DNA from 3 places in the Streptomyces sp. NBC_00690 genome. Region 3 is predicted to be linked to each of the others. Evidence: riboswitches for the same ligand, from Rfam matches in the RefSeq annotation. Region 3 holds a riboswitch; each other region holds the start of a gene.

Region 1 (6,519 bases), 2.8 Mb from region 3:
CCCGCCGCCCGCTCTTCCGATGCCTCCGATCGCTCCGATCGCCCCTCGGGCACCGCCCGCGATGGCTCAGATCCGGACACTTTTCCCGACCAGGCGGCGAGGGCTTTGACCTCACGTCCGGGTTGTCCGGTTTCGGGCTCGCCCCACCATGGCAACGACGACGACACCGACGCCATCGATGACATCGACACCACCCCGGACACTCCCACCGCGCCCGAGCTGTTCACCTGGGAGTTCGCCACCGACCCCTACCCCGCCTACGCCTGGCTGCGCGAACACGCGCCCGTTCATCGGACCCGGCTGCCCAGCGGGGTGGAGGCATGGTTGGTGACCCGCTACGGCGATGCCAGGCAGGCACTGGCGGACACCCGACTCTCCAAGAACCCCGCCCACCACGACGAGCCCGCACATGCAAAGGGGAAGACGGGCATCCCCGGCGAGCGCAAGGCCGAGCTGATGACCCATCTGCTCAACATCGACCCGCCGGACCACACCCGACTGCGCCGGCTGGTGGCCAAGGCGTTCACTCCACGCCGGGTCGCGGCCTTCGCCCCCCGCGTCCAGGAGCTGACGGACCGCCTGATCGACTCCTTCGCGGAGAAAGGGGAGGCAGACCTCATTCACGACTTCGCCTTCCCGCTGCCGATCTATGCGATCTGCGATCTGCTCGGGGTCCCTGCCGAGGACCAGGACGACTTCCGCGACTGGGCCGGCATGATGATCCGGCACGGCGGCGGGCCGCGCGGCGGGGTCGCCCGATCGGTCAAGAAGATGCGGACCTATCTGGCCGAGCTGATCCATCGCAAGCGCGAAGATCCGGGCGACGATCTGATCTCGGGCCTCATCCGGGCCAGTGACCACGGCGAGCACCTCTCCGAGAACGAAGCCGCCGCGATGGCCTTCATTCTGCTGTTCGCCGGGTTCGAGACGACGGTCAACCTCATCGGCAACGGCGTCTACGCCCTACTGCGCCACCCCGAGCAACGCGAGCGCCTCCAGACCTCCCTTGCCGCGGGCGAAACCGGACTGTTGGAAACCGGAGTTGAGGAGCTCCTCCGATACGACGGACCCGTGGAGCTCGCCACCTGGCGATTCGCCACCGAGTCACTTGAGCTCGGTGGCAAGCGGATTGGCGCGGGCGACCCCGTGTTGGTGGTGCTTGCAGCGGCTGATCGGGACCCGGAGCGGTTCGCGGAGCCGAACGTCCTCGATCTTTCTCGACGTGACAATCAGCACCTCGGATACGGCCACGGCATCCACTACTGCCTCGGTGCGCCGCTCGCTCGACTTGAGGCCCAAACCGCGATCGCCACACTGCTGCGCAGGCTGCCCGATCTGCAACTCGCCGTGGATTCGTCAGATTTGCGCTGGCGTGGGGGTCTCATCATGCGTGGGCTGCGAACCCTTCCCGTTCAGTTCACATCCCGAAACATCTGACGGGCCGTCAAAAACGTGACATTGACGTAATCTCAGCTGCATCGACTTGTGACAGACGTTCGAGTGCGGCTACGTTCTGCGCGTCCTCAGCAGTCTCGCGAAAGGCAACCGCATGCTCTCCGGGAATGGTCGACATCGCCGACCCCGTCAGGCTCCTGCACTCGTCGTCGCCGCCGGGGTGACGGGATCCGCCATCGCGATCCCGCTCCTCGGCGCAACTTCGGCGTCGGCAGTCGAAGCCACCGCGTGGGACAAGGTCGCGGAGTGTGAGACCGGGGGCCTGTGGAGCGCGGACACCGGCAACGGCTTCTATGGCGGTCTCCAGATGTCACAGGAGACCTGGAAGGCGTTCGGCGGGACGCAGTACGCCTCCCGTGCGGACCTCGCCACCCCCGCGCAGCAGAAGGCCATCGCGGAGAAGGTCGTCGACTCCGAGGGCATTCGGCCCTGGAGGGCGTGCGCGACCCTCGCCGGGGTCGAGGTGGCCCTCGACCCCACCGAGGCGGCCACCGCTCCGGCGAAGCCCGCAGGGGAGCCGAAGCCCTCGGCGGAGCCCACGGAGATCCCGAAGCCGTCCGCTTCGACCGGCACCACTCCCGCCAAGGCTCCGGCGAAGACCCCGGCCCCGGCGAAGGGCACCCCGAGCAGTTCCGGGAAGGCGTCGCCGCAGTCCAGCCCGAAGCAGCCGGCCGACGCCACGGGCAAGCACCGTGGCGAGGCGTCGACGGAGTCCAAGCCCGCCGCTTCCGCCACCGCCGAATCGACGGGCTCGGCGTCGCCGACCGAGCCGGTCGGCGACGCCGGGACGCCGCGGGAGACCGGCAGCGCCCATCCCTCCCGGGGCGAGGACGCCCGCTCGGACCTCGGCACCACGGACGTGGGCGCCACGACCCCCGAGCAGCCCGGCACGGCCAGTGCCTCTCCCGGCTCGTACACCGTGCAGGCCGGCGACAACCTCTGGGTCATCGCCGAGAAGAACGAGTTGCCCGGTGGCTGGCCCGCGCTCTACGAGGCCAACAAGGAGACGGTCGGCGACGAACCCGATCTCATCCACCCTGGTCAGAGCCTCGACCTCGCCGCAAAGTAGCGGCTGTTAGCTATCGTTTGTCCCATTTTGACGAAGTGAGACAAGCGTCTCTTTGCCGTAGTTCGCTCACCCGGCCTGCCGGAATCCTGAGTTCCGCGCCTGACCTGCGGAAATGTAAACCGCATCCTTGGCGAGATGGGCGATTTCTCCCCGATGTTCGACTTTGAACATCGGGGAGAGTCATGCCTACGGTCTGAACCGCTCGCCACCGCGGGCACCGTCGACCGTCACGCCGAATCCTGCCGTCGGTCGGGGGGAGAACTCGTCGCGTAGAGCGCCGAAGGCAGGAGCGGGGGACCCAAGGTAAGTGCCGGTGAAGGCCGTTGGAGACGACGGTGGGAACCGGCTAGGGGTGAAGCCGTGCGCAAGGACGCACGGCCGGGCAACTCACTAGGCCCGAACCCGACAGCTCACCTCGTAGGCGTCGGTGAGGAGAAGACTCCATGCTGTTTTCGAGCAAGGCGAAGCACCGCCGCCCCAGCAAGGCCAGCCGACTCATGGCGCTCGCCGGTGTCACCGGTGTCGCCGTGGCCGCCCCGCTGATGGGCGCCACGTCCGCCAGCGCCGCCACCGCTTCCGAGTGGGACAAGGTCGCCCAGTGCGAGTCCGGCGGCAACTGGTCCATCAACACCGGCAACGGCTACTACGGCGGCCTCCAGTTCTCCGCCTCCACCTGGGCGGCGTTCGGCGGCACGAAGTACGCCTCCACCGCCGACCAGGCGTCCAAGTCCCAGCAGATCGAGATCGCCGAGAAGGTCCTCGACGGCCAGGGCAAGGGCGCATGGCCGTCCTGTGGCGTCGGCCTGTCCAACGCTGCGTACGGTGGCGGCGCGGCCGAGGCCCCGCAGCCCAAGGCCGAGCCCAAGAAGCAGGCGCCCAAGGCCGAGCCGAAGCAGGAGCAGGCCCAGCCGCAGCGCGGCGAGGTCCCCACCACCCGCTCCGAGCGCGCCGAGGCCCCCGCCAAGGCCAAGGGCTTCCAGAAGGGTGACGGCGAGTACCAGGTCAAGGCCGGCGACACCCTGAGCAAGATCGCGGACGCCGAGCAGGTCGAAGGCGGCTGGGAGAAGCTCTACGAGCTCAACAAGGACGTCATCAGCGACGCCGACGTCATCTACGTGGGCCAGCAGCTCCACCTGGGCTGAGCCCCAACGGGAACGGGTGCGCCCTGAGCTGACTTCCCGGTCGGGCCGATCGTCGACCGAGCCCCCACGAGGTCGCTCGGACCGACCGAAGCCCCCTCGGGCCACCCGCACCTTGTGCTCGGACCACTTCGGTGGAGCCCCCGAGCACGAGGGCCCGGGTTCCGCGCCGATCCATCTCCCCCCGGGATCGGCACCGGACCCGCCGCCCACCCCGGCAGTTCGCCGGGTGTCGTAGGACCGGCCGGCCGCCTTCTCCTGGCCGATCGCCCCCACACCCTGCGCCCTCGGTCGAGCCGCCCTTCGGCCCTTCCCCCGGGGCCCGAACCACCCCGGGTCGGTGCACTTCCCCCCCAAGTGCGCCGGCCCGGGGTTCTCCATATCTCCAGCCATGCCGTCCCCACCCATGCCGGGGCGGGCGGGCCGCTCATACGGGATTCCAGGCCGAGCAGTTCATACAGGCCGAGCAGTTCCCCCGAGCCCTGCGCACGACCGTGTGGACGGTGGTCGTGCTCCACCCGGTCCGCCCGTCCGCAGCCCGCCGCGCTACCCGACGGTAGCCCTGCCTATCAGGCCCCTTTTTCGTCCCAGGGGGCGGGCATCCGACGAACGGCACCCGCACGGCGGTTAGGCTCATGCCGCAAGGCCAAAGAGACCCTGCACCCCACGCGTCACATCCCAGAAGGAGATGCTCGTGCCGTCCATCGACGTCGTCGTAGCCCGGGAAATCCTGGACTCCCGAGGCAACCCCACCGTCGAGGTCGAGGTTGGCCTCGACGACGGCAGCACGGGTCGTGCTGCCGTTCCGTCCGGCGCCTCCACCGGCGCGTTCGAGGCTCTTGAGCTTCGCGACGGCGACCAGAACCGCTACCTGGGCAAGGGCGTCGAAAAGGCCGTCCTCGCCGTCATCGAGCAGATCGGCCCCGAGCTGGTCGGGTACGACGCCACCGAGCAGCGCCTGATCGACCAGGCGATGTTCGACCTCGACGCCACCCCCGACAAGTCCTCGCTCGGCGCCAACGCCATCCTCGGCGTGTCCCTGGCCGTGGCCCACGCCGCGTCCGAGGCGTCCGACCTGCCGCTCTTCCGCTACCTGGGCGGCCCGAACGCGCACCTGCTGCCCGTTCCGATGATGAACATCCTGAACGGCGGCTCGCACGCCGACTCCAACGTGGACATTCAGGAGTTCATGATCGCCCCGATCGGTGCGGAGTCCTTCTCGGAGGCGCTGCGCTGGGGCACCGAGGTCTACCACACGCTCAAGAAGGTCCTGAAGCAGAAGGGCCTGTCCACCGGTCTGGGCGACGAGGGCGGTTTCGCGCCGAACCTCGACTCCAACCGCGCCGCGCTTGACCTCATCCTTGAGGCCATCAAGGAGGCCGGCTACGTGCCCGGCAAGGACATCGGGCTCGCGCTCGACGTCGCCGCGTCCGAGTTCTACAAGGACGGCAAGTACGAGTTCGAGGGCAAGCCCCGCTCGGCCGCCGAGATGACCGAGTACTACGAGGAGCTCGTCGCCTCCTACCCGCTGGTCTCCATCGAGGACCCGCTGTATGAGGACGACTGGGCGGGCTGGAAGGTCCTCACCGAGAAGCTCGGCTCCAAGGTGCAGATCGTCGGTGACGACCTGTTCGTCACCAACCCGGAGCGGCTGTCCCGCGGCATCGACGAGGCCGCCGCGAACGCCCTCCTCGTGAAGGTGAACCAGATCGGTTCGCTGACCGAGACCCTGGACGCCGTGGAGCTCGCCCAGCGCAACGGCTTCAAGTGCATGATGTCCCACCGCTCCGGTGAGACCGAGGACGTGACCATCGCCGACCTGGCCGTCGCCACCAACTGCGGCCAGATCAAGACCGGCGCCCCGGCCCGTTCCGAGCGCGTCGCCAAGTACAACCAGCTGCTGCGCATCGAGGAGATCCTCGACGACGCCGCGGTGTACGCCGGACGCAGCGCGTTCCCCCGCTTCAAGGACTGAGTGCCCTCGGCGACCTCAGCCCCGCCGCACGGGCTGAGGCATGCTGAGGCGTCCTCGGTCGCGGGCAGCGGCCGGATCGGCCGCTGCCCCGCCAGTCTCCCTACGTCCCCGGCCACGGTCCCGTACCGTGTCCGGGGACGTAGGCACATGGCGGGCCCATCGGCCCCGGGCAGCAATCACCTCCGTACGCACCCGTCGTACGGAACGGACGGTCCCGTCACAACGGACGGGTCCGGGACGGCAGCCGTACGACACGGGTCACGGAGCAGGGGAGGCGGGACGACATGGCCGGGAAGAATCGCGACCGGTTCTCCACCGCGACCAGGCTGCGGCTGCTCGGCGAGCAGACCGCCGCCCGCGTCTACCGCTCCCAGACCAAGCGGCAGGCCCGCAGGTCCCGGCTCACCGGAAGGGCGGCCTTCCTCGCCCTCGTGGTGTGCTCGCTGATCGTCGCCCTGGCCTATCCCATGCGCCAGTACGTGTCCCAACGCGGCGACATGTCCGATCAGCGCGACCGCATGGCCGAGGCGGAGCAGCACGTCGAGCGACTGCGGGACGAGAAGGCACGCCTCCAAGACGATGCGTACATCCGGCGTCTCGCCCGGGAGCACCTGCACTACGTGCTGCCGGGGGAGCGGGGATACACGATGATCGACCCCGAGAACGCCGAGCAGGAACGCGGCCGGGACGACGCAGCCGACCGGCCCTGGTACTCCAATGTCTGGGACGGCGTCGACTCCGCGGACCGCGGCTGACGCGCGCATCTGCGAACCTGGTACGTCCCGGCGGCCCGGACGGGTCCGTGGCCGCGATCTCCACCCTGAGCCCGTAGGACTCGTAGAACCGTTAGACCGTAGAACCGTTAGAGCCAAGGCAGGCAT
Region 2 (6,519 bases), 5.0 Mb from region 3:
GCACGAAGGTCGTCGGCCTTCGCTCGTGCCGCTGAGCGACCGATGCGGATGCCGCCGTGCCAGTGTGCAGCCGTCGCGGGGCCTCGATCCGCTCTGCCCCCCGAGGGCGTTTCACAGCGGCTCGCCACACCAACCCGGCCGCGCGACCGGGGTTGCTGGCGATACGTCACCACGCCTTCTCCAAGGGTGGTTCACGCACCACCGGAGTGAGCGGCCTGCCAGAGAGCCGGTCGCGCTCCCTCAAGGATCTGCGACTTCAAGGATCTGCGACTTCAAAGGGTATGCGATGAAATCGTGCCCCATAGGTGAAGAAATCGCGATGTTTCATAGCTGACTGAAACTCATCTCTCCGCCAAGCCCTCCCTCGATAATGTACGTCCTGTACATTTCTTGGAATCGAGACCTCGGAGAGGCACCTCATGGAGAGCCACCACACCAGCCCCAATGCCCGTTATGTACTGCCGGAGTTCACCGAGCGCTCCAGTACGGGCACCCGCACCCTGGACCCGTACGCGAAGCTGCTGGAGGAGCGCATCGTCTTCCTCGGGACCCATGTCGACGACACGGCGGCCAATGACGTCATCGTGCAGTTCCTCCACTTGGAGCACGCCGATCCCGACCGGTGCATCTCGCTGTACATCAACTCCCCGGGCGGCTCGTACAGCGCGATGACCGCGATCTACGACACGATCCAGAGCGTGATCTGCGAGGTGGAGACCGTCTGTCTCGGTCAGGCCGTCTCCACGGCAGCCCTCTTGCTCGCCTCCGGCACGCCGGGCAGGCGCATGGCCCTGCCCGGGGCCCGGCTCGTCCTGAAGCAACCCGCATCGGAGGGAGAGCAGCACGGCCAGCTCTCCGATCTCGACATCCAGGCGAAGGAACTCCTGCGACAGCGGGAGCAGTTCACCGCACTGATGGCGCGCCACACCGGCCGGGAGCCGGCACGGGTCGCAGAGGATCTGGAACGGGACGCCTTCTTCACCGCGACAGCCGCCCAGGAGTACGGATTCGTCGACCACGTCATCATGAATCGCGGAGCCACCCCGTCCGGGCCCGGAAGCCGTTGACCGCGATGGTTCCGGAACTGCCTCCCTTGCCCGCTCTCACCCGCGCCGAGGGCGAGTTCATCGACGCCTATCTCGCGGTCGTGGATCAGGTCGGACGCATCAACCCCGCTCGTTCCACCCATACCTATGGAGCGCTGCGTGCCGCGCAGGCACTGGTCTCCCGGGCCGTTGCTCTCAAGGACGCGCTGACCGTGATGCACCAACGGGGCGAGAGCGACGTCCATGTGCAGACGCTCGCCCGCGCGCTGCGCATCCTCGACGGCGAACGCAGATCACTTCGGGTTACTTTGCCCCCTTCCGTAACTCTCTAACGACCCCTGACGGCGGGCCGGAACGACCTCCGTCCAGACCGTCAACCGCCAAAGGAGTAGTGGTTGGGCTACCCCATTTGAAGTACGCGCAGGAGAGCCAGCAGCTACGGTCGAGTTGCGCACAAGGATGACGCGTCGAACGGAATGCCTTATTCCGGTGCTGGTGCGGGCATCCTCACCTGTCGAGGGCCGATCGCGCGACGAGCATGTCCACCCGATCAGACCAATGGTGTGAAAACTCACATATCGCCGTTTCCGCTCGGCAATTTGACAGGCCGTGGGTCAAGATCCCTGGGACGACAAGCCCCCGTCACCTCGGCGGGGCAGCCCGGGCGGACGCCGAGTCCTGCCGCCGCCGGGGCGACTGGTCGACAGGAGTGCTTCGGCAGGAGTGGAGGACCCAAGCAGTACGGGGCGCCCGGAAATTCCGGACGTTCCTTGGGGTGAAGCCGCGAAAGCGACCGGGCACCTTCGTCCGCCCGAACCCGACAGGTCATCCTTCACAGGCGGCTGACGAAGGGTCGCGCATGAGTGCGCAGAACAACGTCCCGTTCCTGCTGGGTCGGGCGGGAGCGGTATCCGCTCTCACCCTCGCCGCTCTCGGAGGGTCGCTGCTCGTACCGGGCGGCACACCCGAGGCACACGCCGCGTCGAGCCACGCGGGCGCGGCACTGAAGGTGGCGGCATCCAAGAAGGGCGCCCCTTACAAGTACGGCGCAGTAGGACCGTCCCGTTTCGACTGCTCGGGGCTGACGCTCTACTCGTACAAGAAGGCCGGCAAGAAGCTCCCCCGTACCGCACAGCAGCAGTACAACAAGACGCGCCGCATCTCTGCGTCCGCGCGTCAGGCCGGCGACCTGGTGTTCTTCTACTCCGGCCGGAACGTCTACCACGTGGGCATCTACGCAGGTAAGGGAAAGATCTGGCACTCCCCCAAGACGGGGTCCTGGGTGAAGTTGGACAAGATCTGGTCCAAGAGCGTCAAGTACGGCCGCGTGGGGTGACGATCCCGCGCTGAGTCCTGGTACTCGATCCGCGCCGGCCCCGGGTGTGGCCCCCGGCGGTCGGCGCGGAGCTCTGTCAGGTCAACGGCTGGAAGCGGACGTCGGCACCGGACACCGAGCCCGGTCGACACCACCACGCCGCAACCGAGCCGACCTCCTTGCGGCGGCCGGCGTCAACCGGGCACCGATGCGGTCCAAGGAAGGGCGACCCATACGGTCTTGCCCCCCTCGTCCGTCGGAGTGACGTGCAGCTTTCCGCCGAACTCCGCGATGAGGGTGCGCACGATCACCATGCCTCGGCCGTTGTCTTGCCGTACGGCGGCGGGAAGCCGTTGCGGCCAGCGCGGATGACTGTCCGTCACCCCCACCATCAGCTCCTCCTCCCGCGCCAACCTCAGTTCCAGCGTGAAGGTGGGCGACTGGCCGAAGGTGTGCTGTACGGCGTTGGTGGTCAGCTCCGAGACGATCAGCCGGACCGTGTCCACTTCGCCGCTCCGCGCCGGCAGGCCCCACTCGGTCACGATGTCGATGGCGAACTTTCGCGCCACCGACACCGAGGCGGGATCGCTCGGCAGAGTGACGGATGCTTCCTGGTGATCTGCCATGGCGATGCTTCCCTTTCCCACCGCGGCCGGGCTCCGACTCGAAGCGGAGGGATGCTTGAGCGGCCACGGACTGCGCTGCCGTCAGAGTGCCACTCATCGTGCCGCGAGGGGGGCCGATCCCCCAAGATATGCATATATCTGTCGCTCAATACGGTGAACTCTGCGACGCGAGAACGTATTTTGCGACCCGCAGGGACTTTGATCTCGGGCGGACCACACGGCCCGTACAGATCAACCGGAAGGAGCGTCCATGCGTCAAGGACCCGTGGTGCGCCGCCGCCAATTGGGCGAGGAACTCCGCAAGCTGCGCTTGGCGTCCGGACTCACCAGTCGTCGCGCTGGAGAGCTCGCCGACTGGCACCAGTCGAAGGTGAGCCGGATCGAGACGGGGGCCAGCGGCGTCAAACCGGACGACGTCAGACTGCTGCTCGACCTCTACACCGTGACCGACCCCCAGTTGCGCACCCTCCTGGAGACCCTGGCGGGGGCCGCCGACGGGGGTGGCGGCGGCTGGTGGCACGCCTACCGCGGCGTGCTTCCGCCCGAGTACCGCGACTTCATCAGTCTGGAGTCCCAGGCGAACCGGGTGCGTTCGATGGAGACCTCCGTGGTGCCCGGACTGCTCCAGACCGCCGAGTACGCCCGGGCGATCACCCGGGCGACCCTGGAAGAGCTGCCCGAGAACACCGTCGATCAGTTGGTCGAGGTGCGGATGACGCGTCAGGCGGTCCTGCGGCGGGACGATCCGCTTGAGCTGAGCGTGATCCTCGACGAGGCCGCGCTGCGGCGCGAGATCGGCGGCACCCGGGTAATGAAGGAACAGTTGCGGGTACTGGCGGACTGGGCCGTGCTCCCCCATGTCCGGCTCCAGGTCATGCCGTTTTCGGCCGGGGAGTATGTGGGCCTGGCCGGTTCTTTCGTTATCTTCTCTTTTTCGACCACTTCTGATCTAGATGTGGTCGTTCTCGACCACCTCGCGAGTAGCCTTCATATCGAACGGGCAGAGGATCTGGCGGTGTACGGGACCGCGTTCGCAACGATGCAGACGCTCGCCCTGTCACCGGTCGAATCCTTGGATCTCATCGCCGGCATCCGCGTCGGCGCATAGGGAGGCTCCATGTCCAATCACATCGACCACCCCGGCTTAGCCTGGCGGCGCAGCAGTCACAGCACGGCGGCGAACAACTGTGTCGAGGCCGCCCGACTGCCCGACCGCACCCTTTCCGTACGGGACTCCAAAGACGTGGCCCGTGAAGCTCTGCACTTCTCCCCGCAGGCGTGGTACCGGTTCCTGATCGCCGTGGAGGCGGACAGCATCAACTGACGGCGTCCCGGGCGCGAAGCGGAGCGGTCCGCGCGATCGTGTCCACCGCCCAGGCGATCTGCTCATCGGTCAGATCGGCGCGAGCCGTCAGTCTGATCCGCGAGACACCGTCCGGGACCGACGGCGGACGGAAACAGCCCACCGCGAGACCCGCCCTTCGGCACTCGGCCGCCCACTCCACCGCCGACCGTGGCGACGGTGCCTTGATCGAGACCACTGCGGCGTCGGGGCGTACGGCCGTCAGACCCCGTGCCGTCAACAGACGGTGCAGGGTCTCGGCGACCGTACGCACCCGACCGGCCAGCTCCGGCGTCCGCTCCAGCAACCGGACGGACGCCAGCGCGGCCCCGGCCGCGGCGGGCGCGAGCCCGGTGTCGAAGATGAAGGTCCGCGCGGTGTTGATCAGATGGGCGATGACATCGGCCGGCCCGAGGACCGCACCGCCCTGGCTCCCGAGGGCCTTGGAGAGGGTGAGCGTGGCGACCACCCCTCGTTCACCCGCGATCCCCGCGGCGTTCAGCGCACCCCGACCGCCGGCGCCGAGGACTCCGAAGCCGTGGGCGTCGTCGACGAGGAGGGCGGCCCCCCGCGAACGACAGATCTCCGCGAGATCGACGAGTGGGGCGGCGTCGCCGTCCACGGAGAACACCGCATCGGTGACCACCAGCGCCCGCCCGTCGCCGTACGCCTCCAGCGCCATACGCACGGCCCGAGGATCCGCGTGCGGCACGATCGCCGTCCGTGCGCGTGAGAGTCGACACCCGTCCACTATGGAGGCGTGGTTGCCCGCGTCCGAGACGAGCAGGGAACCACTCGCGGTCAGTGCCGTGAGCGCGGCGAGATTGGCGGCGTAGCCGGAGGACAGGACGAGGGCCGCCTCGAACCCGCAGAAGGAGGCGAGTGCGCCTTCGAGTTCGGCGTGGAGTTCGGTGCTGCCGGTGACCAGCCGCGATCCGGTGGCGCCCGCGCCCCAGCGGCGCGCTGCCGAGGCAGCGGCCCCGGTGACCTCCGGGTGGCGGGTCAAGCCCAGGTAGTCGTTGCCCGCGAGGTCCAGCAGGTCGGTGTCGAGGGCCCGGGGACGGAGCGTACGGGTCAGCCCCATGCGCTCCCGGTCGAGGGACTCCTCGTCGATCCAGCCAAACGGGTCCTGAGTGATCATGACGGTCGGGTCCTTCGCTAGGCCGTGCGCGGGCCCTTTTGTAGGCAGCGCACAGACCCTAACCGGGCCCCCACCTGGAACGAGTGTGGTCATGCACACACCTCGGCAAGGGTCTGTTGTGGGGTTCGGCCTTTCGCCTTGGCTGCCCCGTGCGTCAGGATCTGCGCCATGGACCTGCTGAAGACGCTGGTGGAGAAGGGGCTGCGGCGCGAGCTGCCGACCCGTGAAGAGGCCCTCGCCGTACTGTCGTCCACGGACGACGAGCTGCTCGACGTGGTGGCCGCAGCCGGCCATGTGCGCCGCCAGTGGTTCGGCCGCCGGGTGAAGCTGAACTACCTCGTCAACCTCAAGTCGGGGCTCTGCCCGGAGGACTGCTCGTACTGTTCACAGCGGCTCGGGTCCAAGGCGGAGATCCTCAAGTACACCTGGCTGAAGCCGGACGAGGCCGCGGGGGCGGCGGCGGCCGGGGTCGCCGGGGGAGCCAAGCGGGTCTGTCTGGTCGCGAGCGGGCGCGGTCCGACGGACCGGGACGTCGACCGGGTCTCCCGGACGATCGAAGCGATCAAGGAGCAGAACGAGGGCGTCGAGGTCTGCGCCTGTCTCGGGCTGCTGTCGCAGGGCCAGGCGGAGCGGTTGCGGGACGCCGGCGCCGATGCGTACAACCACAACCTCAACACGTCCGAAGGCACGTACGGACAGATCACCACCACCCATACCTATGAGGACCGGGTGGACACCGTCCAACAGGCTCAGGCCGCGGGTCTGTCGGCGTGCTCCGGTCTGATCGCCGGCATGGGCGAAAGCGATCAGGACCTGGTCGACGTGGTCTTCGCACTGCGCGAGCTCGACCCCGACTCGGTGCCGGTCAACTTCCTCATCCCCTTCGAGGGCACTCCCCTGGCGAAGGAGTGGAACCTCACCCCGCAGCGCTGCCTCCGCATCCTCGCCATGGTCCGCTTCGTCTGCCCGGACGTGGAAGTGCGGTTGGCCGGTGGGCGCGAGGTCCATCTGAGGTCCCTCCAGCCGCTCGCCCTGCACCTGGTGAACTC
Region 3 (6,519 bases):
GCGCTACGACAACGTCCCCTACGGCACCGCCTTCGAACGGCTGACCGCCCTCGCGTACCCGGAGGGCCACCCGTACCACCACACCCCCATCGGCTCCATGGCCGATCTGGACGCGGCGACCCTGGAGGACGCCCGCGCCTTCTTCCGCACGTACTACGCGCCGAACAACGCGGTCCTGTCGGTCGTCGGGGACATCGACCCCGAGCAGACCCTCGCCTGGATCGAGAAGTACTTCGGTTCCATCACCTCCCACGACGGCAAGCAGCCCCCGCGCGACGGTTCCCTGCCGGAGAACATCGGCAGGCAGCTGCGCGAGGTCATCGAGGAGGAAGTGCCCGCCCGCGCGCTGATGGCCGCCTACCGGCTGCCCCACGACGGCACCCGCGAGTGCGACGCCGTGGACATCGCGCTCACCATCCTCGGCGGCGGAGAGTCCTCCAGGCTCCACAACCGTCTGGTGCGCCGTGACCAGACGGCGGTGGCCGCAGGCTTCGGACTGCTGCGCCTGGCCGGAGCCCCGTCCCTGGGCTGGCTGGACGTCAAGACCTCCGGTGGAGTGGAGGTCCCGCAGATCGAGTCCGCCGTCGATGAGGAGCTCGCCCGCTTCGGCGAGGAGGGCCCCACCCCCGAGGAGATGGAGCGTGCTCAGGCCCAGCTGGAGCGCGAATGGCTGGACCGCCTCTCCACCGTCGCCGGCCGTGCCGATGAACTGTGCCGGTACGCGGTGCTCTTCGGCGACCCCCAGCTGGCGCTGACGGCCGTGGACCGCGTCCTGAGCGTCACCGCTGACGAGGTGCAGGCGATCGCCAAGGCCCGACTGCGCCCGGACAACAGGGCGGTGCTGGTGTACGAACCGGTGTCCGCGGAGCAGGACGCCGCGGACGAGCAGAACGACGCAGAAGAGGGGGCGGACCAGTGACCGATGCAGCGCAGGCGCTGACCACCATGGAGTTCCACCCGCAGCCCCAGCCGGGCGAGGCCAGGCCCTGGGCCTTCCCCGCTCCCGACCGGGGGACCCTGCCCAACGGTCTGACCGTGCTTCGCTGCCACCGCCCCGGCCAGCAGGTCGTGGCCGTGGAGATCTCCCTCGTCGCACCGCTGGACGCCGAGCCCGAGGGCCTGGACGGCGTGGCCACCATCATGGCGCGCGCCCTGTCGGAGGGCACCGACAAGCGTTCGGCCGAGGAGTTCGCGGCCGAGTTGGAGCGCTGCGGCGCCACGCTGGACGCCCACGCGGACCACGCCGGGGTCCGGGTTTCCCTGGAAGTGCCCGTGTCCCGGTTGCTGAAGGCGCTGGGGCTGCTCGCGGAGGCCCTGCGCGCGCCTGCGTTCGCCGACAGCGAGATCGAGCGGCTGGTACGCAACCGCCTGGACGAGATCCCGCACGAGTCGGCCAACCCGGGCCGACGGGCGGCCAAGGAGCTGTACAAGCAGCTCTTCCCGGCCACGCTGCGCATCTCGCGTCCTCGGCTCGGCACCGAGGAGACGGTCTCCCGGATCGACTCCGCGGCCGTGCGCGCCTTCTTCGATGCGCACGTGCGACCCGCCACCGCCACCGCGGTGGTCGTCGGTGACCTCACCGACGTCGATGTCGACGCCGTGCTCGCCGAAACCCTCGGCGACTGGTCGGGCGACAGCGGCGCGCCCCGTCCCGTCCCCGCGATCACCGGCGATGACCGCGGCCGGGTCGTCATCGTGGACCGGCCCGGTGCCGTGCAGACGCAACTGCTGATCGGCCGGGTCGGCGCGGACCGGCACGACCGGGTGTGGCCGGCGCAGGTCCTCGGTACGTACTGCCTGGGCGGCACCCTCACCTCGCGCCTGGACCGGGTGCTGCGGGAGGAGAAGGGCTACACGTACGGCGTCAGGGCCTTCGGGCAGGTCCTGCGGTCGACCGCCGACGGGACGGGTGCGTCCCTGCTGGGCATCAGCGGCTCGGTGGACACGCCCAACACCGGGCCGGCGCTCGACGATCTGTGGAAGGTGCTGCGCACCCTCGCTGCCGAGGGCCTGACGGACGCCGAGCGCGATGTCGCCGTCCAGAACCTGGTCGGGGTGGCTCCGCTGAAGTACGAGACCGCGGCTTCCGTGGCGAGCACGCTCGCCGACCAGGTGGAGCAGCACCTCGCGGATGACTACCAGGCCCAGTTGTATCTGCGGCTCGCCCAGACGGGCACCGTGGAGGCGACCGCCGCCGTGGTCAACGCCTTCCCCCAGGACCGGCTGGTCACGGTCCTGGTGGGCGATGCCGCGCAGATCGAGGAGCCGGTGCGGGCTCTCGGCATCGGAGAAGTGACCGTGGTGGCGGGCTGATTGACCGCTTCCGGTCGGACGGCCTGCCGTCTGCTGCAGGGCCCCGGTAGCCAGCTGGCGCCGGGGCCCCGCCGTGTCCCGGGAGTGCGAGCGACCCGAACAGGAAGGAAACCTGTCCGTTTTACGGGGAAGGCCACCGTCTCGACTGTGGCGTGGGCAACAAAAATGCCGGTCTGTTTGGCGCCTGGCGGTCCGTCCGCTTAGCGTCAGTGCGGCTGTTCGCGGGCAGTACGCCGCATCCGCGGCACGGACAGTCATCGCCGAGTCCCCGTCAGACGCGAGTCTGGGGAGCCGGGGACCCAGGTCCCTTGGGGTGAATCGGGTGCCTTCGCCACCGTGCGGAGGGACTCGTAGGAGACCTTCCTGCTCCGAACCCGTCAGCTAACCCGGTAGGCGAGAAGGAAGGAAAGGACCAGCCTCTACATGGCGCTCGCCCGTTCCACCGGGAGACACCGTGCCCCGGGCCGCAAGACGCGTACGAGTGCGGGATTCGCCTCCGCCGCGGCCCTCGCCACCACCGGAGTCGTCGGGACCCTGGCAGGTCCGGCCCTGGCCACCGATGACAGCTTTGCCGCCGATGCCGGCTCGGTCGCCACCCCCGATAGCCCCGATAGCACCGAGAGCGCTGAAGGCACCACCGCGGGTGCCACCCCGGTGACGATGGATGCGGCCGTGACCGGCTCGACCATCGTTCAGACGGCGCGTACCCAGCACACCCTGACGGCCCAGATGCTGTCCGCGCAGTCCTTGTCGGACGAGGTCGCCGACCAGGCCGTCATCCAAAAGCGCGAGGCACTGGCCCGGATGGAGGCGGCTGCGGAGGCCCGGCGCAAGGCCGAGGCCCGCGCCAACGAGATACGCGAGGCCAAGGAGCGTGCGGCCCGTGAGGCCGAGCGCCAGCGCTTGAACGCCTACCGGCTGCCGATCGCCGGATCCCACGTCACCACGGACTACCGTGCGGGTGGCTCGCAGTGGTCATCCGGCAGCCACTCCGGCATCGACTTCCACGCCTCCACGGGGACCCCGGTGGTGGCGGTGGGCGCGGGCACGGTCGTCGAAGCGGGCTGGGGCGGGGCGTACGGCTACAACGTCGTCCTCAAGATGAACGACGGTTCGTACACGCAGTACGGGCACTTGTCGTCGCTGAGTGTCTCCGTCGGTCGGAGCGTGATGCCGGGTGACCAACTCGGCCGCGCCGGCTCCACCGGCAATTCCACGGGGGCGCATCTGCACTTCGAGGCCCGGACGAGCGCGGACTACGGGTCGGACGTCAATCCGCTCGCGTATCTGCGCGCCCACGGTGTGAAGATCTGAACCGGGCCGCGCTGGCGGCCGGCGAGCGGTCGTCAGTGCGGGCGAGGTAGGCGCCAGCGCCTACCGACGGAATCCCACGGGGCCCTGAGCCCTCGGCTGGATCTGATGTCTCAAGGCATCCACAAGCACAGAAAGCCGCGGCCTCCCCGATCCGGGGATGCCGCGGCTTTGTTGCGTCCGACCCTGAGGGCCGGTGTCGCCAAGGGGTCGGTACCGCGGAGGGTCGTCCGCGGAGTGCGTCGGTCCGGTGGGGTGCCTGACCCGCGAGCGCCGGGGGTTCGGACGAGTGCCGGGTCAGACCGTCTCGGGAAGCTCGTCCAGGCCCTCGGCCACCAGCTTCGCCAGTCGGTCGAGCGCTTCGTCAGCGCCGGGTGCGTCGGAAGCGAGGACGATCTCCTCGCCGCCCTGCGCGCCCAGCCCGAGGACGGCGAGCATGGAGGCGGCATTGACCGGGGTGTCATCGACCTTGGCGATCGTCACGGGGACGCCGGAGGCCGTGGCGGCACGGACGAAGATGGAGGCGGGACGGGCGTGAAGGCCCTCGGCCCAGCCGACGTTGACGCGGCGCTCAGCCATGGTGTTGCCCTTCGAATTCAACGGTTGTCTAGACCAGTCTCTCACGCTGGTCCCTCCGGGAGCCGGCATCCCGACCTGTGGCGCGTGCCCCCAGGTCAGCGGCACAGGGCGGGATAAATCCCGTTCATTCGCACTGCTCAGCGCCTCCTGAATGTTGATCTTCCACAACTGCGGGGAGCCTCCCCTCGCTGGGCGAATCCACGACCGGGCCCCGACGTGCGCGCCGCCACCGCCCTTCGGCTCTTCGCAGGTGGGGCATCGCCCGCCCCGGGCCGGATGCCTCCCGGTCGCGCACCCCCGACGGTCCGCCCCCGCGGACTGTGCCGGGTAGCCCTCACGATCGGTCGGCGCGCTTTAGGCTTTCGGCATGCAGACCACGCCCGAGCACGCGTACCCCGATCACTGGGAAGCGGATGTGGTGCTGCGTGATGGCGCCACAGCGCGCATCAGACCCATCACCACCGAGGACGCGGACCGTTTGGTCAGCTTCTACGAACAGGTCTCGGACGAGTCCAAGTACTACCGTTTCTTCGCGCCCTACCCCCGGCTCTCCGCCAAGGACGTCCACCGGTTCACCCACCACGACTACGTGGACCGGGTGGGGCTCGCCGTCACCGTCGGCGGCGAGTTCATCGCCACCGTCCGCTACGACCGCATCGACTCCCGGGGCCGGCCCGCCAGCGCTCCCGCGGATGAGGCGGAGGTCGCGTTCCTGGTCCAGGACGCCCACCAGGGTCGAGGTGTGGCCTCCGCCCTGCTGGAGCACATCGCGGCGGTGGCCCGGGAGCGGGGGGTACGCCGTTTCGCGGCGGAGGTGCTTCCCGCCAACGCCAAGATGATCAAGGTGTTCCGGGATGCGGGCTACACCCAGAAGCGCAGCTTCGAGGACGGGTCCGTCCATCTGACCCTCGACCTCGAACCGACCGCCGAGTCCCTGGCCGTGCAGCGGGCGCGTGAACAACGGGCTGAGGCACGCTCCGTCCAGCGGCTGCTCGCACCCGGTTCGGTCGTCGTGATCGGCACCGGACGGTCGATCGGCGGGGTGGGCCGGGCGGTCCTGCGCAATCTCATCGGCTCCGGATACACCGGCCGTACCTATGCCGTGAACCGTTCCTTCCCTCCCGACCAGCGCGACGTCGACGGTGTTCCGGCCTTCCGATCCGTCGCGGAGATCGCCGCCGAGACCACCGAGGGCGTCGATCTGGCCGTCGTCGCGGTGCCCGCCGAACACGTACCGGACGTGGTCGCCGACTGCGGCGAGAACGGGGTGCGCGGGCTGATCGTGGTCTCCGCGGGATATGCCGAGAGCGGGCCGGAGGGACGGGATCGCCAACGCGATCTCGTACGACAGGCCCGCTCCTACGGCATGCGGATCATCGGGCCCAACTCCTTCGGCATCATCAGCACCGCAGAAGCCGTCCGTCTCAACGCCTCGCTCGCGCCCCACTCTCCGGCGCCGGGCCGCATCGGTCTGTTCACCCAGTCCGGCGCGATCGGCATGGCCCTGCTGTCGGGGCTCCACCGCCGCGGCGCCGGCCTCTCCACCTTCATCTCCTCCGGCAACCGTGCGGACGTGTCCGGGAACGACTTCCTCCAGTACTGGTACGAGGACCCCGAGACCGATGTCGTCCTGCTGTACCTCGAATCGATCGGCAACCCGCGCAAGTTCACCCGGCTTGCCCGGCGCACCGCGGCGGTCAAACCCGTCGTGGTCGTCAAGGGGGCTCGCCACAGCGGCAGCGAGCCGCCCGGTCACGCCGTCCCCGTCACCCGCATTCCCGACGCGGCCGTCGGCGCGCTGCTGCGCCAGGCGGGCGTGCTCCGCGTCGACACCGTCACCGAACTCGTCGACGCCGGCCTTCTCCTGGCCGGCCAACCGCTGCCCGCAGGTCCCAGGATCGCGATCCTGGGCAACTCGGAATCCCTTGGACTGCTGACCTACGACGCCTGCCTGACCGAAGGACTGCGCCCCCTGCCACCGCTCGACCTGACCACCGACGCCACCCCGGCCGACTTCGGGGCGGCGCTCACCCGGGCCCTCGCGGACGACGGCTGCGACGCGGTCGTGGTGACGGCGATCCCCTGGGTGGGGGACGACGGCGATCTTCGGGCAGGCGACGCCGAGGTCCTGGCCGCGGCCCTGAGTGAGGCGGCGGCTTCCGCCCCAGCGAAGCCGGTGGCCGTGGTCCATGTGGAACTCGGCGGTCTCTCCTCGGCACTGGCCGCGCTCCAGCCGCGCGCCACCGGCCGTCGGAGCGCGTCCGGTGGGACGGTCGGTGCTCCGGAAACCGTCCACCAGCCCGGGACCAGTGATGA

Evidence for each region. Region 3 has a riboswitch for cyclic di-AMP ahead of OID54_RS28340 (M23 family metallopeptidase). Riboswitches for the same ligand answer to the same signal wherever they lie in the genome.
Region 1: linked by a shared signal. The riboswitch ahead of OID54_RS15840 (transglycosylase family protein) and the one ahead of OID54_RS28340 (M23 family metallopeptidase) in region 3 are both predicted to bind cyclic di-AMP.
Region 2: linked by a shared signal. The riboswitch ahead of OID54_RS06380 (C40 family peptidase) and the one ahead of OID54_RS28340 (M23 family metallopeptidase) in region 3 are both predicted to bind cyclic di-AMP.

The regions. Positions count from the first base shown of each region.
Region 1 covers NZ_CP109009.1:3,613,224-3,619,742, reverse strand. The annotation lists gene OID54_RS15850 (cytochrome P450 family protein) at 175-1,437, shown strand; gene OID54_RS15845 (transglycosylase family protein) at 1,550-2,524, shown strand; cyclic di-AMP (ydaO/yuaA leader) riboswitch at 2,790-2,963, shown strand; gene OID54_RS15840 (transglycosylase family protein) at 2,968-3,666, shown strand; gene eno (phosphopyruvate hydratase) at 4,352-5,638, shown strand; gene OID54_RS15830 (FtsB family cell division protein) at 5,923-6,393, shown strand; gene OID54_RS15825 (DUF501 domain-containing protein) at 6,518-6,519, shown strand, end outside.
Region 2 covers NZ_CP109009.1:1,448,405-1,454,923, forward strand. The annotation lists gene OID54_RS06370 (ATP-dependent Clp protease proteolytic subunit) at 420-1,067, shown strand; gene OID54_RS06375 (hypothetical protein) at 1,073-1,378, shown strand; cyclic di-AMP (ydaO/yuaA leader) riboswitch at 1,747-1,902, shown strand; gene OID54_RS06380 (C40 family peptidase) at 1,906-2,382, shown strand; gene OID54_RS06385 (ATP-binding protein) at 2,556-2,987, opposite strand; gene OID54_RS06390 (helix-turn-helix domain-containing protein) at 3,238-4,095, shown strand; gene OID54_RS06395 (DUF397 domain-containing protein) at 4,105-4,311, shown strand; gene OID54_RS06400 (8-amino-7-oxononanoate synthase) at 4,304-5,470, opposite strand; gene bioB (biotin synthase BioB) at 5,639-6,519, shown strand, end outside.
Region 3 covers NZ_CP109009.1:6,461,099-6,467,617, forward strand. The annotation lists gene OID54_RS28330 (M16 family metallopeptidase) at 1-919, shown strand, start outside; gene OID54_RS28335 (M16 family metallopeptidase) at 946-2,313, shown strand; cyclic di-AMP (ydaO/yuaA leader) riboswitch at 2,562-2,724, shown strand; gene OID54_RS28340 (M23 family metallopeptidase) at 2,737-3,627, shown strand; gene OID54_RS28345 (HPr family phosphocarrier protein) at 3,922-4,203, opposite strand; gene OID54_RS28350 (bifunctional acetate--CoA ligase family protein/GNAT family N-acetyltransferase) at 4,571-6,519, shown strand, end outside.